DNA from 2 places in the Actinomadura sp. NTSP31 genome. Region 2 is predicted to be linked to the other one. Evidence: riboswitches for the same ligand, from Rfam matches in the RefSeq annotation. Region 2 holds a riboswitch; the other holds the start of a gene.
What was found. A riboswitch is a leader RNA that binds a small molecule or an ion and turns the genes downstream of it on or off. The one in region 2 is predicted to bind glycine.
Positions count from the first base shown of each region.

Region 1: another riboswitch for glycine. It lies ahead of gcvP (aminomethyl-transferring glycine dehydrogenase); the one in region 2 lies ahead of gcvT (glycine cleavage system aminomethyltransferase GcvT).

Region 1 is NZ_JBGNUT010000004.1:468,263-479,331, reverse strand. Features, by position in the region: gene gcvP (aminomethyl-transferring glycine dehydrogenase) at 1-1,935, opposite strand, end outside; glycine riboswitch at 2,106-2,200, opposite strand; gene ACA514_RS09655 (YbhN family protein) at 2,483-4,969, shown strand; gene ACA514_RS09650 (MerR family transcriptional regulator) at 5,030-5,635, opposite strand; gene ACA514_RS09645 (bifunctional nuclease family protein) at 6,105-6,575, opposite strand; gene ACA514_RS09640 (MerR family transcriptional regulator) at 6,717-7,436, opposite strand; gene ACA514_RS09635 (FHA domain-containing protein) at 7,489-8,019, opposite strand; gene ACA514_RS09630 (DUF881 domain-containing protein) at 8,325-9,077, opposite strand; gene ACA514_RS09625 (small basic family protein) at 9,074-9,406, opposite strand; gene ACA514_RS09620 (DUF881 domain-containing protein) at 9,530-10,423, opposite strand; gene ACA514_RS09615 (LysE family translocator) at 10,510-11,069, opposite strand, start outside.
Region 2 is NZ_JBGNUT010000005.1:339,197-350,265, forward strand. Features, by position in the region: gene ACA514_RS11245 (RIP metalloprotease) at 1-1,201, opposite strand, end outside; gene ACA514_RS11250 (FadR/GntR family transcriptional regulator) at 1,293-2,039, opposite strand; gene ACA514_RS11255 (amino acid permease) at 2,198-3,727, shown strand; gene ACA514_RS11260 (glutamine synthetase family protein) at 3,750-5,105, shown strand; gene ACA514_RS11265 (aldehyde dehydrogenase family protein) at 5,140-6,504, shown strand; gene ACA514_RS11270 (3-oxoacyl-ACP reductase) at 6,549-7,313, shown strand; gene ACA514_RS11275 (hypothetical protein) at 7,438-7,800, shown strand; glycine riboswitch at 7,927-8,022, shown strand; gene gcvT (glycine cleavage system aminomethyltransferase GcvT) at 8,200-9,303, shown strand; gene gcvH (glycine cleavage system protein GcvH) at 9,364-9,753, shown strand; gene glyA (serine hydroxymethyltransferase) at 9,755-11,011, shown strand.

The sequences.
Region 1 (11,069 bases), on a different contig from region 2:
GATCGCGGCGAGCCGGTCGCCGTGCTCGGCGATCTTGGCGTGCAGGTCGTCGAGGTCGACGTTGCCGCCCTCGTCGCACTTGACCACGACGACGCGCATCCCGGCCATGACGGCGCTGGCGGCGTTGGTGCCGTGCGCCGACGACGGGATCAGGCAGACGTCGCGGTGCTCGTCGCCGCGCGAGGCGTGGTAGCCGCGGATGGCGAGCAGCCCGGCCAGTTCGCCCTGCGATCCGGCGTTGGGCTGCACGGACACCTTGGCGTATCCGGTGATCTCGGCGAGCGCGTCCTCCAGCTCGCCGATCAGCTCGACGTACCCGGCGGCCTGGTCGAGCGGCGCGAACGGGTGGATGTTCGCGAACTCCGGCCAGGTGATCGGCTCCATCTCGGCGGTGGCGTTCAGCTTCATCGTGCAGGAGCCGAGCGGGATCATCGAGCGGTCGAGCGCGATGTCCTTGTCCTGGAGCCGGCGCAGGTAGCGCAGCATCGCGGTCTCGGAGCGGTGCGCGTGGAAGACCGGGTGGGTCAGGTAGGGGCTCTCGCGGCGCAGGCCGTCCGGGATGGCCTCCTCGGCGCCGGCGACCTCGGCGGGCACGCCGAACGCCTCCAGGACGGCGGTGACGTGCTCGGGCAGCGTCGTCTCGTCGCAGGCGACCGCCACCTGGTCGGGGCCGGACGGGCGCAGGTTGATCCCGCGCTCGCGGGCGGCCTCGGCGACCTCCGCGGCCCGGCCCGGCACGCGGGCGAGGACGGTGTCGAAGAACGCCCCGTGGACGACCTCGACGCCGCCGGCGCGCAGCCCCGCGGCGATCTCGGCGGCGCGGCGGTGCGTCCGCTGGGCGATGGCGGCGAGCCCCTCGGGCCCGTGGTAGACGGCGTACATGCTCGCCATCACGGCGAGCAGGACCTGCGCGGTGCAGATGTTGCTGGTGGCCTTCTCGCGGCGGATGTGCTGCTCGCGGGTCTGCAGGGCCAGGCGGTAGGCGGTGGCGCCGTCGGCGTCGACGGACACGCCGACGAGGCGTCCGGGCAGCTGCCGCTGGATGCCCTCGCCGACCGCCATGTAGCCGGCGTGCGGGCCGCCGAACCCGTACGGGACGCCGAACCGCTGCGCGGAGCCCACGGCGATGTCGGCGCCGGACTCCCCCGGCGGCCGCAGCAGCGTCAGGGCGAGCAGGTCGGCGGCGACGACGACCTTCGCGCCGCGCTCGTGCGCCTGCGCGGCGAGCGGCTCCAGGTCGCGGACGACGCCCGACGCGCCCGGGTACTGCAGCAGGACGCCGAAGAAGTCGCCGTCCGGCAGCCCGCCGGACAGGTCCGCGGTGACGACCTCGATGCCGAGCGGGACCGCCCGGGTCCGCACGACCTCGATCGTCTGCGGGAGCGCGTCGGCGTCCACCAGGAACGTCCCGGGCTCCTTGCGCTTGGACACGCGGTGCGCCAGGGCCATGGCCTCGGCGGCGGCGGTGCCCTCGTCCAGCATGGAGGCGTTGGCGACCGGCAGGCCGGTCAGGTCGGCGACGACCGTCTGGAAGTTCAGCAGCGCCTCGAGGCGGCCCTGCGAGATCTCCGGCTGGTAGGGGGTGTAGGCGGTGTACCAGCCCGGGTTCTCCAGCACGTTGCGCAGGATCACGCCCGGCGTGGTCGTCCCGTGGTAGCCGAGGCCGATCATCGAGGTGAGCACGGTGTTGCGGGACGCCAGCTCGCGCAGCCGGTCCAGCGCGGCGGTCTCGCTCAGCGCGGGCGGCAGGTCCAGCGGCCGGGAGGTGCGGATCCCGGCCGGGACGGCGTCGTCGATCAGCGCCTCGGCGCCGGAGTAGCCGATGGCGGCCAGCATCCGGGCCCGCTCGTCCGCGGACGGGCCGATATGGCGGTCCGCGAACGTGGAACGGGCGTCCTGGGGCGAGGCCACGGGGGCGAAGAACTGGGCGGTCATGGAGGGCCTCCTGGCTGCTGCGGTCGCTCAGGGCGGCCGCCGGCACTGCCGGCGGCCGGTCTCCCCCTCTGTCATCGGCACCTGAGAGCTTCCCCCGCGCGCGGGATTTCCCCTTCGGTGAGCCGCCCCTCCCCGGCCAGGGGGAATCGGCGCCTGCTTTCCAGAGGTGCCTCGCCCGAGCGGTCCTTTTGCCTGAGAGGTTCCGGGGAGGTTGCCCCTTCGGCGCCCCACGCTGGCCGCGTGGGGTCTCTCCCGCACAGGGTCGACGGCATGTCCGGAACAAACCCTACCCAACCATCGCCCCGGCGATCGTCGCGCGCCCCCGCCGGCCGTCGAGGCGGCGGTGCGTCCCGCCGCGCGGAACCGGGGTGGCGGGCGGCCCCGGGCATCTACCGGCAAGTACGATGTGCACAGCTCACCGGGGCGGAACGGGCCGCGAGCCGGGCCCGGCCACCGGGCGGGACGGGCCGCGAGGCCGCCCGGGCGGCCGGCCGGACCGGGGGCCGCCGCTCGACGGCGCCCCGCCGGCCCTGGGACGCTGATCACGATGGCGGACGGTCAGGGCGGCGGTACGGCGGTGACACAGACCCACGGCGGGGCGGTGCGCCCGGCGACGGGCGCCACCGCCGGCGTCCCCGTGGACGAGCCCGCCCAGCCGGACCGGATCCGCCGGTCCGGCGACGCGATCAGGTTCGGGGTCTCCTGCGTGGGGCTCGCGGCGGTGATGCTGCTGGTGTCGATCGCCCAGCAGACCACGCACGGGCTGCAGACCGACATCGCGCAGGGCACCGCGCACGCCCCCCGCATGCTGCTGTCGCTGGCCACCCTCGCCTCCAGCTTCGGCGTGCTGACCGCGCCGATCGCGTTCGCGGTCGAGCGGCTGCTCCGCAAGGACGGCATGCGGGTGGCGATCGCGCTGCTGGCCGCCGTGATCGCGTTCGGCGTCACGGTCGGCCTGGACGACTGGGTGACCAGCGCGGCGCCCGGCGGGGTGCTGGACTCGCTGATCTGGGGCGGCACCAGCACCGCGCCGGTGCACACCGACATCGCGCCGGTGATCGCGTTCGTCACGGCGGTCGGGATGGCGGGCCGGTCCCGCTGGCAGGCGGTGACGTGGACGCTGATCGGGCTGGCCGCGCTGACCGGGCTCACCGCGTCGTACGCGTCCGTCGCGGCGCTCGCCGCCACGTACCTGCTCGGCCGCGCGATCGGCTACGGCACCCTGTACGCGGCCGGCACGCCGAACCCGCGGCCGTCCGGGACGGCGGTGGTCTCCACGCTGGAGCGGCTGGGGCTGTGCCCGCGCCGCGCCGCCCGCCTCGACGACCCCGGCGAGACGGGCCTGGACCGCCGCTACGGCGTCCTGCTCGACCGGGACTGCGGAGAGGACGGCGCAGCGCGGCGGACCGGCCCGTGGGACCTGGAGGTCCGGGTCCTGGACCGCGACCAGCAGACCGCCGGGCTGCTGTACCGGATGTGGCGGACGCTGCGGCTCAGCCGCACCACCACGGGACGGGCGCTGCGCCCGCTGCGCCGCTCCCTGGAGCTCGAGTCCCTGATGGCGTACGCGGTGGACGCCGTGGGCGCGCGCACGCCGCGGCTGGTGGGGACGTCCGAGGTCGGCACGGAGGCCGCCCTGCTGGCCTACGAGCACGTGCCGGGGCGGCGGCTCGGGGACGTCCCGGCCGAGGAGCTCACCGACGGGATGCTCGCCGACGCGTGGCGGCAGTTCCGGCGGCTGCAGGAGGGCCGGCTCGCGCACCGGCGGCTGGAGGACGACGCGGTCCTCGTCGGCGACGACGGCCTCGTGTACCTCACCGACATGCGGTCCGGCGAGATCGCCGCCGGCGACCTGGCGCTGCTGCTCGACCTGGCGCAGCTGCTCACCACCGTGGCCCTGCACGCGGGGCCCGAGCGCGCCGTCCGGACCGCCGCGTCCGTGCTCGGCGAGGACGCGCTCGCCGCGGCGGTCCCGCTGCTGCAGCGGGTGGCGCTGTCGCGGGCGACGCGGACGGCGCTGCGCCGCGACCGGGACCTGCTCACCCGGATCCGGGAGCAGATCGTCGCGCTGAAGCCGGAGACCGAGGCGGCGCCGGTCCGGCTGGAGCGCTTCCGGCCCCGGACGATCTTCAGCATCGTCGGCCTGTCCGTCGCCGGGTACATCGTGATCCCGCAGGTCGGCAGCCTCGACTTCGCGCACCTGCTGTCGACGGCGACCTGGCACTGGGTGTTCATCGCGCTCGCCGCGTCCGCGGCCACCTACCTCGCGGCGGCGTACATGCTGCTGGGGTTCGTGCCGGAGCGGCTGCCGGTGGGGCGGACGGTGCTGGTGCAGGTCGCCGCGTCGTTCGTGCAACTGGTGGCGCCGGCCGCGGTGGGCGGCGTCGCGATCAACACCCGCTTCCTGCAGCGCGCCGGGATCCGCTCGGGCCCGGCGGTCGCCAGCGTCGGCGCGTCCCAGCTGGTCGGCCTGGTGGTGCACGTGCTGCTGCTGGTGCTGTTCGGCTTCCTCACCGGCTCCACCCACAACGCCACCAAGGACCTGGCGCCGTCCCGCACGATCGTGATCGTGGTGCTGGCGCTCGGCCTGGTCGCCGGCGCGGCGATGATGATCCCGCGGGTGCGGCGGTTCGCCGCGTCCCGGCTGCGGGCGATGTTCTCGGGCGTGGTGCCGCGGCTGGTGGACGTCCTGCAGTCGCCGCGCAAGCTGTGCACCGGCCTCGGCGGGACGGTGGGGCTGACGGCCGCGTACGCGCTCTGCCTGGACGCCTCGATCCGGGCGTTCGGCGGGTCGCTGCACTGGACGGCCGTCGTGGTGGTGTTCCTGACCGCCAACGCGGTCGGCTCGGCGGTCCCGACACCGGGCGGGCTCGGCGCGGTCGAGGGCGCGCTGACGCTGGCGCTGACGATCTCGGGGCTGACGGCGGAGACGGCGACGTCCGCGGTGCTGCTGTACCGCCTGCTGACGCTGTGGCTTCCCGTCCTGCCGGGCTGGGCGGCGTTCGCCTACCTCCAGCGCAAGGACGCGATATGAGGGGCCGTGCCGGCCGCGAGGGGGCGGCCTCCGCGGGACCCGCCCGCGGGCCGGGCCGGATCAGCCGGTGCGGCGGGCGCGCCGCCGGTTCGCCAGCTCGTCGTGGGGGTGCTCGTGGGGGTCCGGGTCGTCGGTGGCGGCGCGTTCGCCGGGAAGCTCCGCCAGGCTTCCCTCCACCTCCTGCCACACCCGTCCGAGCGCGATCCCGAACACGCCCTGCCCGCCCTGCAGCAGGTCCACGACCTCGTCGGCGGAGGTGCACTCGTACACGCTCACGCCGTCGCTCATCAGGGTGATCTGCGCCAGGTCCTGGACGCCGCGGTCGCGCAGGTGCGTCACCGCCGTGCGGATCTGCTGCAGCGACACCCCCGTGTCCAGCAGCCGCTTGACGACCTTCAGCACCAGGATGTCGCGGAAGCTGTAGAGCCGCTGGCTGCCCGACCCGTGCGCCGCGCGCACGCTCGGCTCGACCAGCTTCGTGCGGGCCCAGTAGTCCAGCTGCCGGTAGGTGATCCCCGCCGCCGCGCACGCCGTCGGGCCGCGGTAGCCGACGTCCTCCGGCGGCGCCGACACCTGCGTGTCGAAGAGCAGGCCCTGCTCTCCGGCGCGTCGTGACGCCATGTGCCTGTCGGGGGTCGCCTTGCCCTCGCCGCTGCTCACCGCCACGCGGACCTCCGGCTTCTATCAGCCCGTGGCGCTTCGTCAAGGGGGTTTGACGAATTACACCACGGGTGTTCCACCAGCACGGTAGGTGCCGGTCAGGGTGGGGTCAACGTTCGCCGTCGGCGCGTCGCATGCCCGGATGAACCGGCTTCACGTGGGCAAACCGCGCACGTTGGCCGCCACCGCACTCCTACCCCGATGGTCGCCCACCGGAAACTGCCAGGTCCAGGGCAATGCACGACCAATCGCGGCACGACACGACCTTACCCCCCGAAGTGACATTCCCCACTCCATCCCGGAAGTCCGGCCCGCACCGCTCCATCACACACAGTAACCGATGCCCGCGCGAAGAGCCGGGACGGGTGCGGCGGACCGCGCGCCCGGGGGCCAGGAGGCGCGCCTCTGGGGCGGCACGGGGAGCACAGGGAGCAAAGCGAGCGGGGCCTACGGCCGCACCTCCGCTCGGGCGGGTCTAGCCGGCCCGGCCGAAGTCCTCGGGGGAGATCGTGTCGAGGAACTCGCGGAACTTCTCGACCTCGTCCTCCTGCTCGTCGGGGATGGCCACGCCGGCCTCCTCGAGGACGTCCTCACTGGCGAAGATCGTCGCGCCGGTGCGCAGCGCCAGGGCGATGGAGTCGGACGGGCGGGCGCTCACCTCGACGCCGTTGGAGAAGACCAGGTCCGCGAAGAAGATCCCCTCGCGCAGGTCGGTGATGTTCACGGTGCGCAGCTGGACGCTCAGCGCGTCGAGCACGTCCCGGAACAGGTCGTGGGTCAGGGGACGGGCGGGCAGCACGCCCTGCTGGGCGAAGGCGATCGCGGTCGCTTCGACCGCCCCGATCCAGATGGGCAGGTAGCGCTCGCCCTCCGTCTCCTTCAACAGGACGATGGGCTGATTGGAGGGCATCTCGACCCGGACGCCGACGACCTCCATCTGCTTCACTGCGGCTCCCTGCTGGTCGACGCTGTCTCGATCACCACGTGCACCGGTCGGATCCTCGACGAACCCTGTAGCCCAACGTACACCCGACCCCGGACAGGGTGCGGCGGCGGCGGGGCGACAAATGCCTCCGCGGCCCGCCGGTCAGGGGTCGAGGCTTTCGCGCAGCCCCGCCGACAGCAGCGCGGCGTGCAGCCGGACCGACAGCGCCGCGATGTCGCGGGCGGTCTCGGCCGCCTGGTCGTGGGCGCCCGGGCTGCGGCGCCTCAGCTGCGGCGCGACCATCTGCTCGATCAGCCCGACCTGCCGGTCGGCGGCGGCCTTGGCGGCGCGCAGGTGCCGCACCTCGACGCCGTGCTGGCCGAGCGCGGCGGCGGCGCGGGCGACGGTCAGCGCCTCGCCGTCGTAGTGGGTGCCGTTGCGCCGGACGAGGCCGTACTCCTCCAGGTCGGCGAGCAGGTCCTCGCCGATCCCGGCGCCGTCCAGCAGCTGCCGGCGGGTCAGCCGGACGGCCGGGTCGGGCGCGTCGGCGCCGGCCGCGACCAGGGTGCGAGGACGGCGGGACGGCGCGTCCGGGCGGGCGCCGAGCGGCGGGACGGCCTCGCCGCGGTCGCGGGCCTCCAGGTGCTGCCGGATCGCGCGCAGCGGCATGTAGTGGTCGCGCTGCGCGGTGAGCACGAACCGGAGCCGCTCCACGTCGGCCGGGCCGAACTTGCGGTACCCGGACGGGGTGCGCTCCGGCTCGACGAGCCCCTCGGACTCCAGGAACCTGATCTTGGAGATGGTGATGTCGGGGAACTCGGTCCTGAGCAGCCCGAGGACGTCCCCGATGGTCATCGGGGACCGCGCCGGCCGCGCGTTCAAGGGCCCTCCCATCGTCGCCGCGCCCCCGTGCCCCCCGCCGCTCCGGTTCCGTTCAGGCGTGCGCCGGGTTGGTCAGGAAGACCAGCCGGAACTTGCCGATCTGGACCTCGTCGCCGCCGGACAGGCCCGCCTGGTCGATCCGCTGCCGGTTGACGTAGGTGCCGTTCAGGCTGCCGACGTCGCGGACGGAGAACGTGCCGCCGTGCCGCGCGAACTCGGCGTGCCGGCGGGAGACGGTGACGTCGTCCAGGAAGATGTCGCTCTCCGGGTGCCGGCCGGCGGACGTGCGGTCCTTGTCGAGCAGGAAGCGGCTTCCGGCGTTCGGCCCGCGCTTGACGACCAGCAGCGCGGTCCCGGGCGGGAGCGCCTCCATGGCGGTCTGGTCCGGGCCGGGCTGCTCCTCGGCCTCCTGGCCGGTGTCCAGCGCCTCGAAGCCGCCGATGGAGATCGTCGAGGTGGACTCGCCGGGCGACTCGCGGTACGGCGGCTGGGCGCCCCGCGTCAGCGGGGTGCCGCAGTTCGAGCAGAAGCGGGCATCATCCGGGTTGGCGTGACCGCACTGCGTGCAGTAAACGCTCGGCATAGATCGGCTCGGCCTCCTACCATCGGCGCGCCGCCCGCGGACGCCCCGCTGCCGCGGGGGCCGCCTGCGCCACGCGCATCCTTCACCCAACCCACGCCGGGGACCCGCCCCCGACCACGGTCCTGCTCACCGCCCGCGCACGCGACGGTCGCCGCAACTTACGCGGGTCTTGCCCGAGGGGTCAACCGGAACGGTGAACCGACCGCACCAAACTACCTTCGCCGATGATCGCCGGTCCACGCCGCCGCGCGGGCGGCGCCGATCGCGGCGTCCCGGACGGCCGTTCACCGCTCCCCCCGTTCCCTCTACGGAGACCGTATCGCGCTCACGGTCACTTTCGCGCGCGGGGTGATCGAGACGGCGGCGCCGGCGCCCTGGAGCGTCCGCACGACGCCGCCCGGGATGTTGAGCGCCGTGGTCATGGTGTGCGGGTCGCCGATGGCCAGGAACGTGTAGGGGGCGCGCAGCGGGCGCCCGTCGGCCTCGACGCCGTCGCGAGCGTCGAGGAAGTAGGTGTCGACCCCGGCGCGGACGTCGTTGACCTGCACGACCTCGGCCCCGGCGTCGCGGAGCTCCTCCAGCGCGTCCAGCAGGTCACCGGCGCGGACGCCGCCGCGGGGGTCCTGGACGAGCAGCTGGATCCCGGGGCCCTCGGCGGGGAGGGTGCCCGCCAGCAGCCCGTAGGTGGCGGCGCGCTCGCGGGCCTCCTGCAGCGCGGCGTCGCCCTGGGCGTCGCGCTGGAGTTCGGCTTTGGTCTCCTCGAGGTCACGTATGTCGCCCCGGAGCCGTTCGGAGCGCTGGCCCAGATCGGCCAGGGTGCCGACGAGCTCGTCCTGCCGGGCCGTGGCGAAGGTGGTGTCGCGCTTGGTCGACTGGATCTGCACGACCACCGCGAAGCCCACCACCACGCACAGCAGGCCGCCGGCGAGCTGCCCCCAGCTCGCCCTGGGCCGCAGCAGCTCCATGATCCCGGTCAGGGCGCCGGACCGCGCCGGCTCCGGCCCGGCGGGCCCGTCGGGCTCGCGGGCGCCGGGCGGCGTCTCGCCGTCGCCGCTCATGCGCCGAACAGCTTCCGGCGGATCCCCGCCGCGTTGGAGAAGATCCGGATGCCGAGGACGACCACCACGCCGGTGGACAGCTGGGAGCCGACGCCCAGCTTGTCGCCCAGGAACACGATCAGCGCCGCGATGACGGTGTTGCTGAGGAACGAGACGACGAACACCTTCTCGTCGAAGATCCCCTCCAGCCGGGCGCGGACGCCGCCGAACATGGCGTCGAGCGCCGCGACGATCGCGATGGGCAGGTAGGGCTGCAGCCACAGCGGGACGTCGGGGCTCAGGGCGAACCCGAGCACCACGCCGGCCACCAGCCCGATCAGCGCGATCATGCCCGGTCCGTCCCTTCCCCGCGTGCCGCCCCGGTGCCCGCCACCGCCGTGCTGGTCACCGCCGTGCTGGTCACCGCCGTGCCCGCCACCGCTGCGCTCATCACCGCTCCACCCATCGCCGCGTCACCCGCCCGCCCCCGGAGCGGGCGCGGCGTACCTCAGCCGGAGCGCGCCGGCCGCGGGCAGCCGCGCGCCGGATGTGCGCCGCGTGCCGTACCGGAGGCCGTAGCGGTCCTCCAGGGCGCGCAGCCTGCGGTCGGCGGCGGAGCCGGTGAACGCGGACCGCATGCGGTCCGGGTCGCCGAGCGCCGTCACCTCGTACGGGCCGGACAGCGCGCGGTAGTCGACCAGGATCGCCTCGCCCGCGGTGCGGATCGCGGTGACCGGCGTGAGCCGCCTCCCGTTGATCCCGATGGCGGTGGCGCCCGCCGCCCAGAGCCCGTTGACCAGCACCTGAAGATCCTGATCATAGACCCGGCCGCCGGACGCGCCGGCACGGTCGCCGCCGGTGCCGGGCGCGTCGTCCACGGTGACGACGAGGCCGCGGCCGGCGGCGGGCTCCGCGGCCGCGGCGGCGGCCTGCGCGGCGAGGTCCTGCCGGACGCGGCGGCCCGCGGCGCTGCGAGCGAGGGCGGCGGCCCGTTCCCGGCCGGTGTCGGCGCGCAGCCGGCCGAGGCGGCGCTGGAGGGCGTCGGTCTCGCCGGTGCGGGCGTGGATCTGGTCGATGAGGCGGGCGCGCTCCTTGGCCGCCACGGGCTCGCCGCGGCGCACCTGGGCGCCGGCCGCGGCGATCAGGACGCCGATGGCGACCAGCACCGCGAGCGTTCCGCTCCCCCGCAGCCGCCCGGCCCGCGCGCGGGTCCCGCCGTCCGCCGCGCGCCGTGCCGCGGCCTCGGCGTAGCCGGGGTCGAGCAGCTTTCCGGCGAACAGGTCGGACAGCAGGGACATCGAGGCGTCGGGGCGGCGCCATCCCGCTTCCCGCTCCGCCTCGTCCGGTCCCCGTCGTCGGCCGATCACCGCACCATGATGGCAAGCCCCGCCAAATCGAGCCGGGTCCGCCCGCCGGACGCGCCGGACGGACGGGCCCTGACGAGCCGTCCCGGCTAGGACACGGCGGCGCGCGTGCGGTCCAGGCCGATGCGCACGGCGAGGCCGGCCAGCACGCTGCCCATCAGGTAGCGCTGGACGCGCTGCCAGGCCGGGCGGCGGGCGAGGAACGCGGCGATGCTCCCGGCTCCGAGGACGATCAGGCCGTTCACCGTGATCGCGACGGTGATCTGGGTGAGCCCGAGCAGCAGGCTCTGCACCGCGACGTGGCCGCGCGCGGGGTCGACGAACTGCGGCAGCAGCGACACGTACAGGATCGCGATCTTGGGATTGAGCAGGTTGGTCACCAGCCCCATGACGAACAGCCGCCGCGGCCGGTCGGCGGGCAGCTCCTTGGGCGCGAACGGCGCCGTCCCGCCGGGCCGGAGGGTCTGCCAGGCCAGCCAGAGCAGGTAGGCGGCGCCCGCGAGCTTCAGCGCCGTGTAGACGGCCGGGACGTACCGGAAGACGGTCGTGATGCCGGCGGTGGCGGCGACCACGTAGAGGACGAAGCCGACGGCGACGCCGCCGAGCGAGACGAGCCCGGCGCGGCGGCCCTGCGTCACCGACCGCGACA
Region 2 (11,069 bases):
CCTTGGCGACGTCGACGTAGCCGGGGTCGGGCTTGCGGAACACCCGGGCGAACGCCTTCTTCAGCGCCTCCAGCAGCGCGCCGGCCATGTGGCCGCCGTCCAGCGGGAGCAGCGGGATGAGGTTGAACAGCCCGACCGCGAGGTTCAGCGAGCCGAGCAGCATCACGAAGTACCAGACCTTCTCGCTGGTCGAGAGGGCCTTGGAGGCCGCGACGTCGCCGCCGATGCGGCTGACGCCGACCACGCCGACCGGTCCGTTCGGGTCGCGCTCGTCGCCGCCGAACGCGGCGTTCCAGACGCCGACCATCTTCTGCGGCATCCGGACGAGCGCGCCCGCGGTGTGCTTGGTCATGGACGCCATCGCGTCGGCGACGGCGCCGGGGCCCTGCCGCTCCATCGCCTCGGTGGGCGTGATGCCGAGGAAGCCCACGTTGACGATCTTCTTGTCGTCCTGGAGGTCGTGCATCTGGTTGCGGACGATCGGGACGTTCAGCGTCATGTCGCGGCCGTCGCGCCGGACCGTCATGGCGACGGTCTGCCCGCCGGAGTCGCGGATCAGCTTCTGCAGCCGGTCGTAGTCGCCGATCTCGTGCCCCTGGTAGGACACGATCCGGTCGCCGGGCCGCAGCCCGGCCTGGTGCGCGGGCGTCGGCACGGCGCCCGCCGGGCACGTGGTCAGGTCGGACTGGCTCGCCGGGACGATGCACGCCGACACCTGCTGGATGACCGGCTGCGGGGTCTGCTGCCCGATGCCCATCAGCAGGATCGAGAAGAAGACCACGGCCAGCACCAGGTTCATCGCCGGGCCGGCGAACATGATGATCAGCTTCTGCCACCACGGCTTGGCGTAGAACACGCGGTCGCCGTCGTCCGGCCGCACCTCCTCCAGCGCCGCGCCGCGCGCGGACTCGATGAGGCCCTGCCAGGGGCCGGTGCTGATCTGCCGGACGGTGCCGGGGGCGTCGCCCTTGCGCGGCGGCAGCATCCCGATCATGCGGATGTAGCCGCCGAGCGGGATCCACTTGACGCCGTACTCGGTCTCGCCCTTGCGCCTGGACCACATCGTCGGGCCGAACCCGACCATGAACTGCGTCGTGCGGACCCGGAAGAGCTTGGCGAAGCTGAAGTGCCCGAGCTCGTGCAGCGCGATCGACGCCAGCAGGCCGAAGAACAGGATCAGCACTCCCGCCAGCCAGCCCATGCGTCATGCCCCTCCGTCGTGCACCCCGCGCACCGAGGGGTGGCCACCAGCAACCACCTCAGACTACGTCAACGCGCCGGGTTTGGTTGAGCTAGCCGAGGAAGCCCCGTAGGAGGGCGGCGGTGCCCTCCAGGTGCTCGGCGACGGCGCGGCGGGCGGCCTCGGCGTCGCCCGCCAGGATCGCCTCGGCGATCGCGGCGTGCTGGACGGCGGCGTGCTCGATGTTGCGGCCGAGGACGGGGATGGCGTTGAGCAGGTCGGTGACGCGCATCCGGGCGTCGGCGCAGGCGGCCGACAGCAGCGCGGAGCCGGTCATCTCGGCGATGGACAGGTGGAACAGGGTGTCGAGGCGGCGGTACTCGTCGGGGCCGGCGGCGTTCAGCTCGGCGAGGCGGGCGCGCAGCGCCGCCCGCTGGTCCCGCGTCAGCCGGGTGGTGGCGAGGATTTGGGCGGCGCCGGTCTCGACGGCCATCCGGAAGGTGAGGGTGTCGTTCAGGCCGTCGCCCATCTCGGCGAGGGCCCGCCTCAGGTCGGACTGGCGGGGCCGCGGGCGCTCGTAGGTGACGAACGTGCCGCCGAACCGGCCGCGCCGCGACTCGACGTAGCCCTCCTGCTGGACGGCCCGGATCGCCTCGCGGAGTGTGACGCGGCTGACGCCGAGCAGCGGGGCCAGCTCGCGTTCGGGCGGGAGCCGCTCGCCGCGGTCGACGACCCCGAGCTTGATCGCCTGGAGGAGGCGCTCGACGGTCTCCTCGAAGGCGTTGCCGGTCCGGACGGGCCGGAACACCGCCGCGGCCGCCAGGTCGGGGGCGCCGGGGCCGGGCTCGGGTGCGGGCATGACCGTCCTTCGGTCCGCGGGGGGCTTCGGGCTCCACGTTACATGTGCGTTTCGTCGTCGCCCGGGGGTTGACGCGGACCCCTCCGCAAACATTAATGGTCTGTCATTAGCCCATTGCGGCTGTGTCGAAACCCCCCGTGGCACGCGAGGAGGTGCTCGTGAGCATCGACGAGCACAAGGCATCCCCCGACCCCATGTCCGACGACGAGAAACGGCTGCACGAGCTGGGCTACGCCCAGGAACTCAGCCGGTCCATGTCCGGCTTCTCCAACTTCGCGGTCTCCTTCACCATCATCTCGGTGCTGTCGGGCTGCCTGACCTCCTACACCATCGGCCTCAAGGGCGGCGGCCCCGTGATGATCACGTGGGGCTGGCTCGGCGTCGGCGCGATGACGCTGCTGGTCGCGCTCGCGATGGCCGAGGTGTGCTCCAGCTACCCGACCGCCGGCGGCCTGTACTACTGGTCCGCCAAGCTCGCCCGGACGAACGGGGCGGCGTGGTCGTGGTTCACCGGCTGGTTCAACTTCATCGGCCAGGTCGCGGTGACCGCCGCGATCGTCTACGGGTCGGCGGCGTTCCTGAACCCGCTGCTGGACCTGCAGTTCGGCTACTCGGTGACGCTCGGCCACACGTTCCTGCTGTTCGCGGTCCTGCTGGTCGTGCACGCGCTGCTGAACCAGTTCGGCGTGAAGATCGTCTCGATCCTGAGCAGCGTGAGCGTGTGGTGGCACGTGCTCGGCGTCGCGTTCGTGGTCGGGGTGCTGGCGCTCAAGCCGTCGCACCACCAGTCGGCCGGGTTCGTGTTCAGCAAGTTCGTCAACGAGACGGGCTGGCAGTACGGCGCGTACGCGGCGCTGATCGGCCTGCTGCTGTCGCAGTACACGCTGACCGGGTACGACGCGTCCGCGCACATGACCGAGGAGACGCGCGACGCGGCGCGGTCCGGGCCGAAGGGCATCGTGAACTCGGTGCTGATCTCGGTCGTGGCGGGCTGGGTGCTGCTGCTCGGCGTCACCTTCGCCATCCAGGACTACGGCAAGGCGGTCGCGGGCGGGCCCGCGGAGATCTTCATCGCGGCGACCGGCGACACGATGGGCAAGGTGCTGATCCTCGTCTCGTTCGGCGCGCAGTTCTTCTGCGGGATGTCGTCGGTGACGGCGAACTCCCGGATGATCTACGCGTTCTCCCGGGACGGGGCGCTGCCCTTCTCGTCCTTCTGGCACCGGATCAACAAGCGCAGCCGGACGCCCACCAACGCGATCTGGCTGGCCGCCTGCGGCGCGTTCGTGCTGGCGCTGCCGGCGATCTGGAACCTGACCGCGTACCTGGCGGTGACGTCGGTCGCGGTGATCGGCCTCTACATCGCCTACGTGATCCCGACGTTCCTGCGGCTGCGGCAGGGCAGGGACTTCAAGGCCGGCCCGTGGAGCCTCGGCCGGTGGAGCAGGCCGGTCGGGATCCTCGCGGTCGCCTGGGTCGTCGTGATCTCGATCGTGTTCGTCCTGCCGCCGGCGAACCCGATCACCAAGGACAGCTTCAACTACTCCCCGATCGCGATCCTGATCGTCCTCGGCGGCGCGGGGCTGTGGTGGGTGCTGTCGGCCCGCAAGTGGTTCACCGGCCCGAAGGTGCAGGGCAGCGCCGAGGAGCTGGCGGCCATCGAGCAGGAACTCCAGTCGCTGGGCTAGCACCTGTTAGGAGACCGGAAACGTGACCACATCGCTCACCCTCGACGAACTGCGCGGGGAGGCGGCGGAGGGCCGGATCGACACCGTGATCGTGGCGATCGCCGACATGCAGGGGCGCCTGCAGGGCAAGCGGCTGTCGTCCCGCTTCTTCCTGGAGGAGGTGGCCGGGCACGGCTCGGAGGGCTGCAACTACCTGCTGGCCGTCGACGTCGACATGAACACGGTGGACGGCTACGCCATGTCGTCCTGGGAGCGGGGCTACGGCGACTTCGTCATGCGCCCCGATCTCGGGACGCTCCGCCGGATCCCCTGGCAGGAGGGCGCGGCGCTGGTCCACGCCGACATCGTGTGGGAGGACGGCTCCGACGTGGCGCCCTCGCCCCGGCAGATCCTGCGGCGCCAGCTCGCCCGGCTGGCCGAGCGGGGCTGGGGCGCCTACGTCGGGACCGAACTGGAGTTCGTCGTCTACCAGGACTCCTACGAGGACGCCTGGCGGAAGGCGTACCGCGACCTGACCCCGGCCAACCAGTACAACGTGGACTACTCGCTGCTCGGGGGCGCCCGCGTCGAACCGCTGCTGCGCCGGATCCGCAACGGCATGACCGGCGCGGGGATGTACGTCGAGTCGGCCAAGGGCGAATGCAACCTCGGCCAGCACGAGATCGCGTTCCGGTTCGACGAGGCGCTGGCGACGTGCGACAACCATGTCCTCTACAAGACCGGCGCGAAGGAGATCGCCGCCCAGGAGGGCATGTCGATCACCTTCATGGCGAAGCCGAACGAGCGGGAGGGCAACTCCTGCCACGTTCACATCTCGCTGCGCGACGCCGCCGGGGCGCCCGTGCTGGCCGGGGACGGGCCGCACGGGCTGTCGAAGATCGGCGAGCACTTCATCGCGGGCCAGCAGGCGTGCCTGCGCGACTTCACCCTGCTGTACGCGCCGAACGTCAACTCCTACAAGCGCTACCAGCCGGGCTCGTTCGCGCCGACGGTGATCAAGTGGGGCGTGGACAACCGGACGTGCGCGCTGCGGCTCGTCGGGCACGGGCCGTCGCTGCGGATCGAGAACCGGGTGCCGGGCGGCGACGTCAACCCGTACCTGGCGGTGTCGGCGCTGGTCGCGGCCGGTCTGCACGGCATCGAGAAAGAGCTGCCGCTGGAGGAGCCGTACGCGGGCAACGCCTATGCGACCGACGCGGAGACGGTCGTCGCGACGCTCCGCGACGCCGCCGCCGACTGGGAGCGCAGCGCCCTGGCCGTAGACGCGTTCGGCAAGGACGTCGTGGACCACTACGCCAACTACGCGACCGTGGAGCTGGCCGCCTACGACCGCGCGGTGACGGACTGGGAGCTCTACCGCGGCTTCGAGCGCCTATAGCCGCGCGCACCCGAACGACAGCATCGAGGGGGACATGAGCGAGTTCGAGGTTCTGAATCCGGCGACCGAGGAGGTCGTGGAGGTCGTCGCGCTGGCGTCGGCGGACGAGACCGACGCGGCGGTGGAGCGGGCCGGGCGGGCGTTCCCGGCGTGGCGGGACGTGGCGCCGGGCGACCGGGCGCGGCTGCTGCGGGCGTTCGCCGAGAAGATCGACGCGCACCTGGACGAACTGGCCGGGCTGGAGGTCCGCAACGCCGGGCATCCGATTGGGCAGGCGCGCTGGGAGGCGGGCAACCTGCGGGACGTCCTGCACTACTACGCCGCCGCGCCCGAGCGGCTGACCGGGCGGCAGATCCCGGTGCCGGGCGGGCTGAACGTGACGTTCGCCGAGCCGCTCGGCGTCGTCGGCGTGATCGTGCCGTGGAACTTCCCGATGCCGATCATGGGCTGGGGCATGGCGCCGGCGCTCGCCGCGGGCAACACGGTGATCGTCAAGCCGGCCGAGCTGACGCCGCTCACCGCCCGCCGCGTCGGGGAGCTGGCGCTGGAGGCGGGGATCCCGGAGGGCGTGCTCCAGGTACTGCCGGGCGCCGGGCCGGTGGCGGGACGGCGGCTCGTCGACCACCCGGACGTCCGCAAGATCGCCTTCACCGGCTCGACCCGGGTCGGCAAGGAGATCATGCAGGCGTGCGCGCCGGGCGTGAAGCGGCTGACGCTGGAGCTCGGCGGCAAGTCCGCCAACATCGTGTTCGCGGACGCCGACCTGGAGAAGGCCGCCGCGACCGCCCCGTACGCGGTGTTCGAGAACGCCGGCCAGGACTGCTGCGCCCGGTCCCGGATCCTGGTGGAACGTCCCGTCTACGACCGGTTCCTGGAACTGCTCGAACCGGCCGTGCACGGCGTCGCCGTCGGCGACCCCCGCGACGCCAAGACCGAGGTCGGGCCGCTGATCAGCGCCGCGCACCGGGACCGGGTCGCCTCCTACGTGCCGGACGGCGCGCCCGTCGTGATCCGCGGCTCGGCACCCGAGGGCCCCGGGTTCTGGTTCCCGCCGACCGTCCTCGCCACCCCGGACCACGCGACGCTCCCGGCCTGGCACGACGAGGTGTTCGGGCCGGTCGTCACCGTCGTCCCGTTCGAGGACGAGGCCGACGCGTACCGGATCGCCAACGACACCCCCTACGGGCTGTCCGGCTCCATCTGGACCCGCGACGTCGGCCGCGCCCTGCGCGCCGCCCGCGCCGTCGAGGCCGGGAACCTGTCGGTGAACTCCCACTCGTCCGTGCGGTACTGGACGCCGTTCGGCGGGTTCAAGCAGTCCGGCCTCGGCCGCGAGCTGGGCCCGGACGCGCTCGGCGCGTTCACCGAGACCAAGAACGTCTTCATCGCCGGCGAGTAGCCCCCCCCCGCAAGATTTTGCTCAGTGACAGGAGAGAGAGCAGCATGCAGCGTCTGGAAGGCCGGGTGGCCGTCGTGACCGGCGGCGCCAGCGGCATCGGCCTGGCCACCGCGCGCCGTTTCACCGAAGAGGGCGCCAGGGTCGTCGTGGCCGACGTCGACGAGACCGCCGGCAAGAGCGCCGCCGAGGAGCTCGGCGGCCTGTTCGTCAAGGTGGACGTGACCAGCGAGGACGAGGTCCAGGCCCTCTACCGGACGGTCCAGGGCGCCTACGGGCGCATCGACGTCGCGTTCAACAACGCCGGGATCTCCCCGCCCGACGACGACTCGATCCTGGAGACCGGCCTGGACGCCTGGAAGCGCGTCCAGGACGTCAACCTGACCAGCGTCTACCTGTGCTGCAAGCACGTCATCCCGTACATGCTGGAGCAGGGCAAGGGATCGATCATCAACACGGCGTCGTTCGTGGCGGTGATGGGCGCGGCGACCTCGCAGATCTCCTACACCGCGTCCAAGGGCGGCGTCCTGGCGATGTCCCGGGAGCTCGGCGTGCAGTTCGCGCGGCAGGGCGTCCGCGTGAACGCACTGTGCCCCGGCCCGGTGAACACCCCGCTGCTCCAGGAGCTGTTCGCCAAGGACCCGGAGCGGGCGGCGCGGCGCCTCGTCCACGTTCCGGTCGGGCGCTTCGCCGAGGCGCCGGAGATCGCGGCGGCGGTCGCGTTCCTGGCGTCGGACGACGCGTCGTTCATCACGGCGTCGGAGTTCCTGGTTGACGGCGGCATCTCCGGGGCCTACGTGACGCCGCTCTAGGACGCCCGTTATGAGGTGCGGTGCTAAGCAAGCCTCGATTTCTTGGCATGTGCGTCGGTAGGCGCGTGCCCGGATCTCTGCGCATCATGGCGCTTTCCCTTCCGGTCCCTGGAGAAGTGATCCTGTGAAGCGCAGTCTCGTGGCGGTCCTGGCGTTGTCGCTCGCGCTCGGCGGATGCGGCGGCTCGGACGGCAAGAAGGACTCGGCCGCGTCCGGTGCCCCCGCGTCCTCCCCGGCGACGGCACCGGCGCCGTCCGGGACGTCCGGCGCGTCCGGCGGCTCGGCCGGCGGCGGCGCGGGCGCCGTGCCGACCGCCCCGAGCGGCGGAACGGCGGCGGCCGCCAAGAAGTTCAACGACTGCGTGCGCAAGCAGGGCGTGACGATGCCCAGCCCGCACCCGAGTTCGACGCCGTCCAAGGCCGAGCTGGCCAAGATCAAGGCGGCGCTGCAGACATGCGTGAAGGCCATGTCCAGCACCCCGAAGTAGCCGCACCGAACGAAGGCCCGGCCGAGGCATCCGCCGCACCCGGCCGGGCCTTCGCCATGCCGCCGCCTCGGCCCCGGCGGCGGCTGGTGGCATGGCGTTGCCGCTGCTAGCCTTGCGGGCAGCCGTTTATCCCGTGCGGGAGAGTCCTACGCAGCCGGTGTGGGACGCCGAAGGAGCAAATCCTCCCCGGAACCTCTCAGGCCCATGGACCGCACGGAGCAGGCGACCTCTGGAAAGCGGGGACGCGTTCCCCCGCCGAAGGTGAAAGCCCGCGCCGCGTCCCGTACGGGACGGCGGGTGAAGCTCTCAGGCGCCGATGACAGAGGGGGAGGCACCGATACGCCCGGTGCGCGAGTGGGACGATGGACCACGCGCGCCCGTGACGAAGGAGCCGAACCGATGTCCGCCGATCCGTCCTCCAAGGCCGTGAAGAAGACGCCGCTGCACGACGTCCACCAGGACCTCGGCGCGCATCTCGTCGACTTCGCGGGCTATCTGATGCCGCTGCGCTACGCGAGCGAGACCGCCGAGCACCAGGCCGTCCGCACCGGCGCGGGGCTGTTCGACCTGTCCCACATGGGAGAGATCTTCCTGTCCGGCCCGGGCGCGGCCGGCGCGCTCGACCACGCGCTGGTCGGGAACCTGTCGCCGATGGCGGTGGGCAAGGCCCGCTACACGATGATCTGCGACCCGGACGGCGGCGTCCTGGACGACCTGATCGTCTACCGGCTGGCGGACGAGACGTGGATGGTCGTCGCGAACGCGGCGAACGTCGCGGTCGTCCGGGCGGCGCTGACCGAGCGGGCCGCGGGCTTCGAGGCCGCCGTGGACGACCGCTCCGACGCCTACGCGCTGATCGCCCTGCAGGGCCCGCGGGCGCAGGCGATCCTGGCGGGGTTCACCGAGGCGCCGCTGGCCGACCTGCGCTACTACGCGATCCTCGCCGACCGCGTCGCCGGGCTGGACGCCCTGATCGCCCGTACCGGCTACACCGGCGAGGACGGCTTCGAGCTGTTCGTCGACGCCTCCGACGCCGTCGCGCTGTGGAAGGCGCTGGCCGCGGTCGACGGGGTGGTGCCCGCCGGGCTGTCGGCGCGGGACACGCTGCGGCTGGAGGCGGGCATGCCGCTGTACGGCAACGAGCTGACCGCGGAGACCACCCCGTTCGAGGCCGGCCTCGGCCGGGTCGTCAAACTCGACAAGGCGGTCGACTTCGTCGGCAAGGCCGCTCTGGCGGCGCAGGCGCAGACCCCCGCGGGCCGTAGGCTCGTGGGACTGGTGGCGCGCGGGCGTCGCGCGCCCCGGAAGGGGTACCAGGTCGTCACGTCCGGCGGCACGCCGTGCGGTGTGGTGACGAGCGGCGCCCCGTCGCCCACACTGGGCAGGCCGATCGCCATGGCCTACCTCGACAGCGGCGTCGAGGAGACCGGCCTCGCCGTGGACGTGCGCGGCAGGCAGGAGCCGGTCGACGTGGTGGCCCTGCCGTTCTACAAGCGTTCCTAAAAGGTAGTTGTCCGGGGGTGTGGGGGTCGGCCCCCACAATGAACAGAGAGAGAAAAAGACGTGAGCGTTCCGGAGCAGCTCCGCTACAGCGAAGAGCACGAGTGGGTGGCCGGCCTGGGTGGCGAGGACGGCATCGTCACGGTCGGCATCACCTCGCACGCCGCCGACGCGCTCGGCGAGATCGTCTACCTCGAGCTGCAGCCCTCCGAGGGCGACACCGTCGAGGCAGGCGAGACGTGCGGGGAGATCGAGTCGACCAAGTCGGTCAGCGACCTGTACTCGCCGGTCAGCGGCGAGATCACCGCGATCAACAGCGCGGTGGTGGACGAGCCCAAGGTGATCAACGACGACCCGTACGGCGAGGGCTGGATCTTCAAGGTGCGGATCTCCGACGAGCCGGGCGACCTGCTGGACGCCGAGGCGTACGGCAAGCTGACCGAGGAGAGCTGACGTGGGGCTGCATGACTCCCTCGCCGCGGCCGACCCGGAGGTCGCCGCGGCGGTGGACGCCGAGCTGCGCCGCCAGCAGTCCACCCTCGAGATGATCGCGTCGGAGAACTTCGCGCCGGTGTCGGTGCTGGAGGCGCAGGGCTCCGTCCTGACCAACAAGTACGCCGAGGGCTACCCGGGCCGGCGCTACTACGGCGGCTGCGAGTACGTGGACGTCACCGAGCAGCTCGCGATCGACCGGGCCAAGGCCCTGTTCGGCGCCGAGCACGCCAACGTGCAGCCGCACAGCGGCGCGCAGGCCAACACCGCGGTGTACTTCGCGCTGCTGCAGCACGGCGACACCATCCTCGGCCTCGACCTCGCGCACGGCGGCCACCTCACCCACGGGATGCGGCTGAACTACTCCGGCAAGGTGCTGAACGTGGTGCCCTACCACGTCCGCGCCGAGGACGGCCTGGTCGACATGGACGAGGTCGCCTCGCTCGCCGCCGAGCACCGGCCGAAGATGATCGTGGCGGGCTGGTCGGCGTACCCGCGGCAGCTGGACTTCGCCGCGTTCCGCGAGATCGCCGACTCGGTCGGCGCGCTGCTGATGGTGGACATGGCGCACTTCGCCGGGCTGGTCGCGGCGGGGCTGCACCCCTCCCCCGTCCCGTACGCCGACATCGTCACCACCACCACGCACAAGACGCTCGGCGGCCCGCGCGGCGGGCTGATCCTCGCCCGCGAGGAGTACGGCAAGAAGATCAACTCGGCGGTGTTCCCGGGCATGCAGGGCGGCCCGCTGGAGCACGTGATCGCCGCCAAGGCGGTCGCGCTGAAGATCGCCGCGTCGGAGGAGTTCAAGGCCCGGCAGGCCGTCACCGTCGAGGGCGCGAAGATCCTCGCCGAGCGGCTGCTCGCCGAGGACTCGGCGAAGGCCGGCGTGAAGGTGCTGACCGGCGGCACGGACGTGCACCTCGTCCTGGTCGACCTGGTCGACTCCGAGCTGACCGGGCGCGACGCCGAGGACCGGCTGCACGAGATCGGCATCACCGTCAACCGGAACGCGGTCCCCAACGACCCGCGCCCGCCGATGGTGACGTCCGGCCTGCGCATCGGCACGCCCGCCCTCGCGACCCGCGGCTTCACCGCCGCGGACTTCGCCGAGGTCGCCGACATCATCGCGCTGGCGCTCCAGCCGTCGTTCGACGCCGCGGCGCTGTCCGCGCGGGCGAAGGCGCTCGCCGACAAGCACCCGCTCTACCCCGACCTGTAACTCCTCCGCGCCCCCTTCCCTCGCGGGGAGGGGGCGCGCGCTACGACGAGGTGGCACC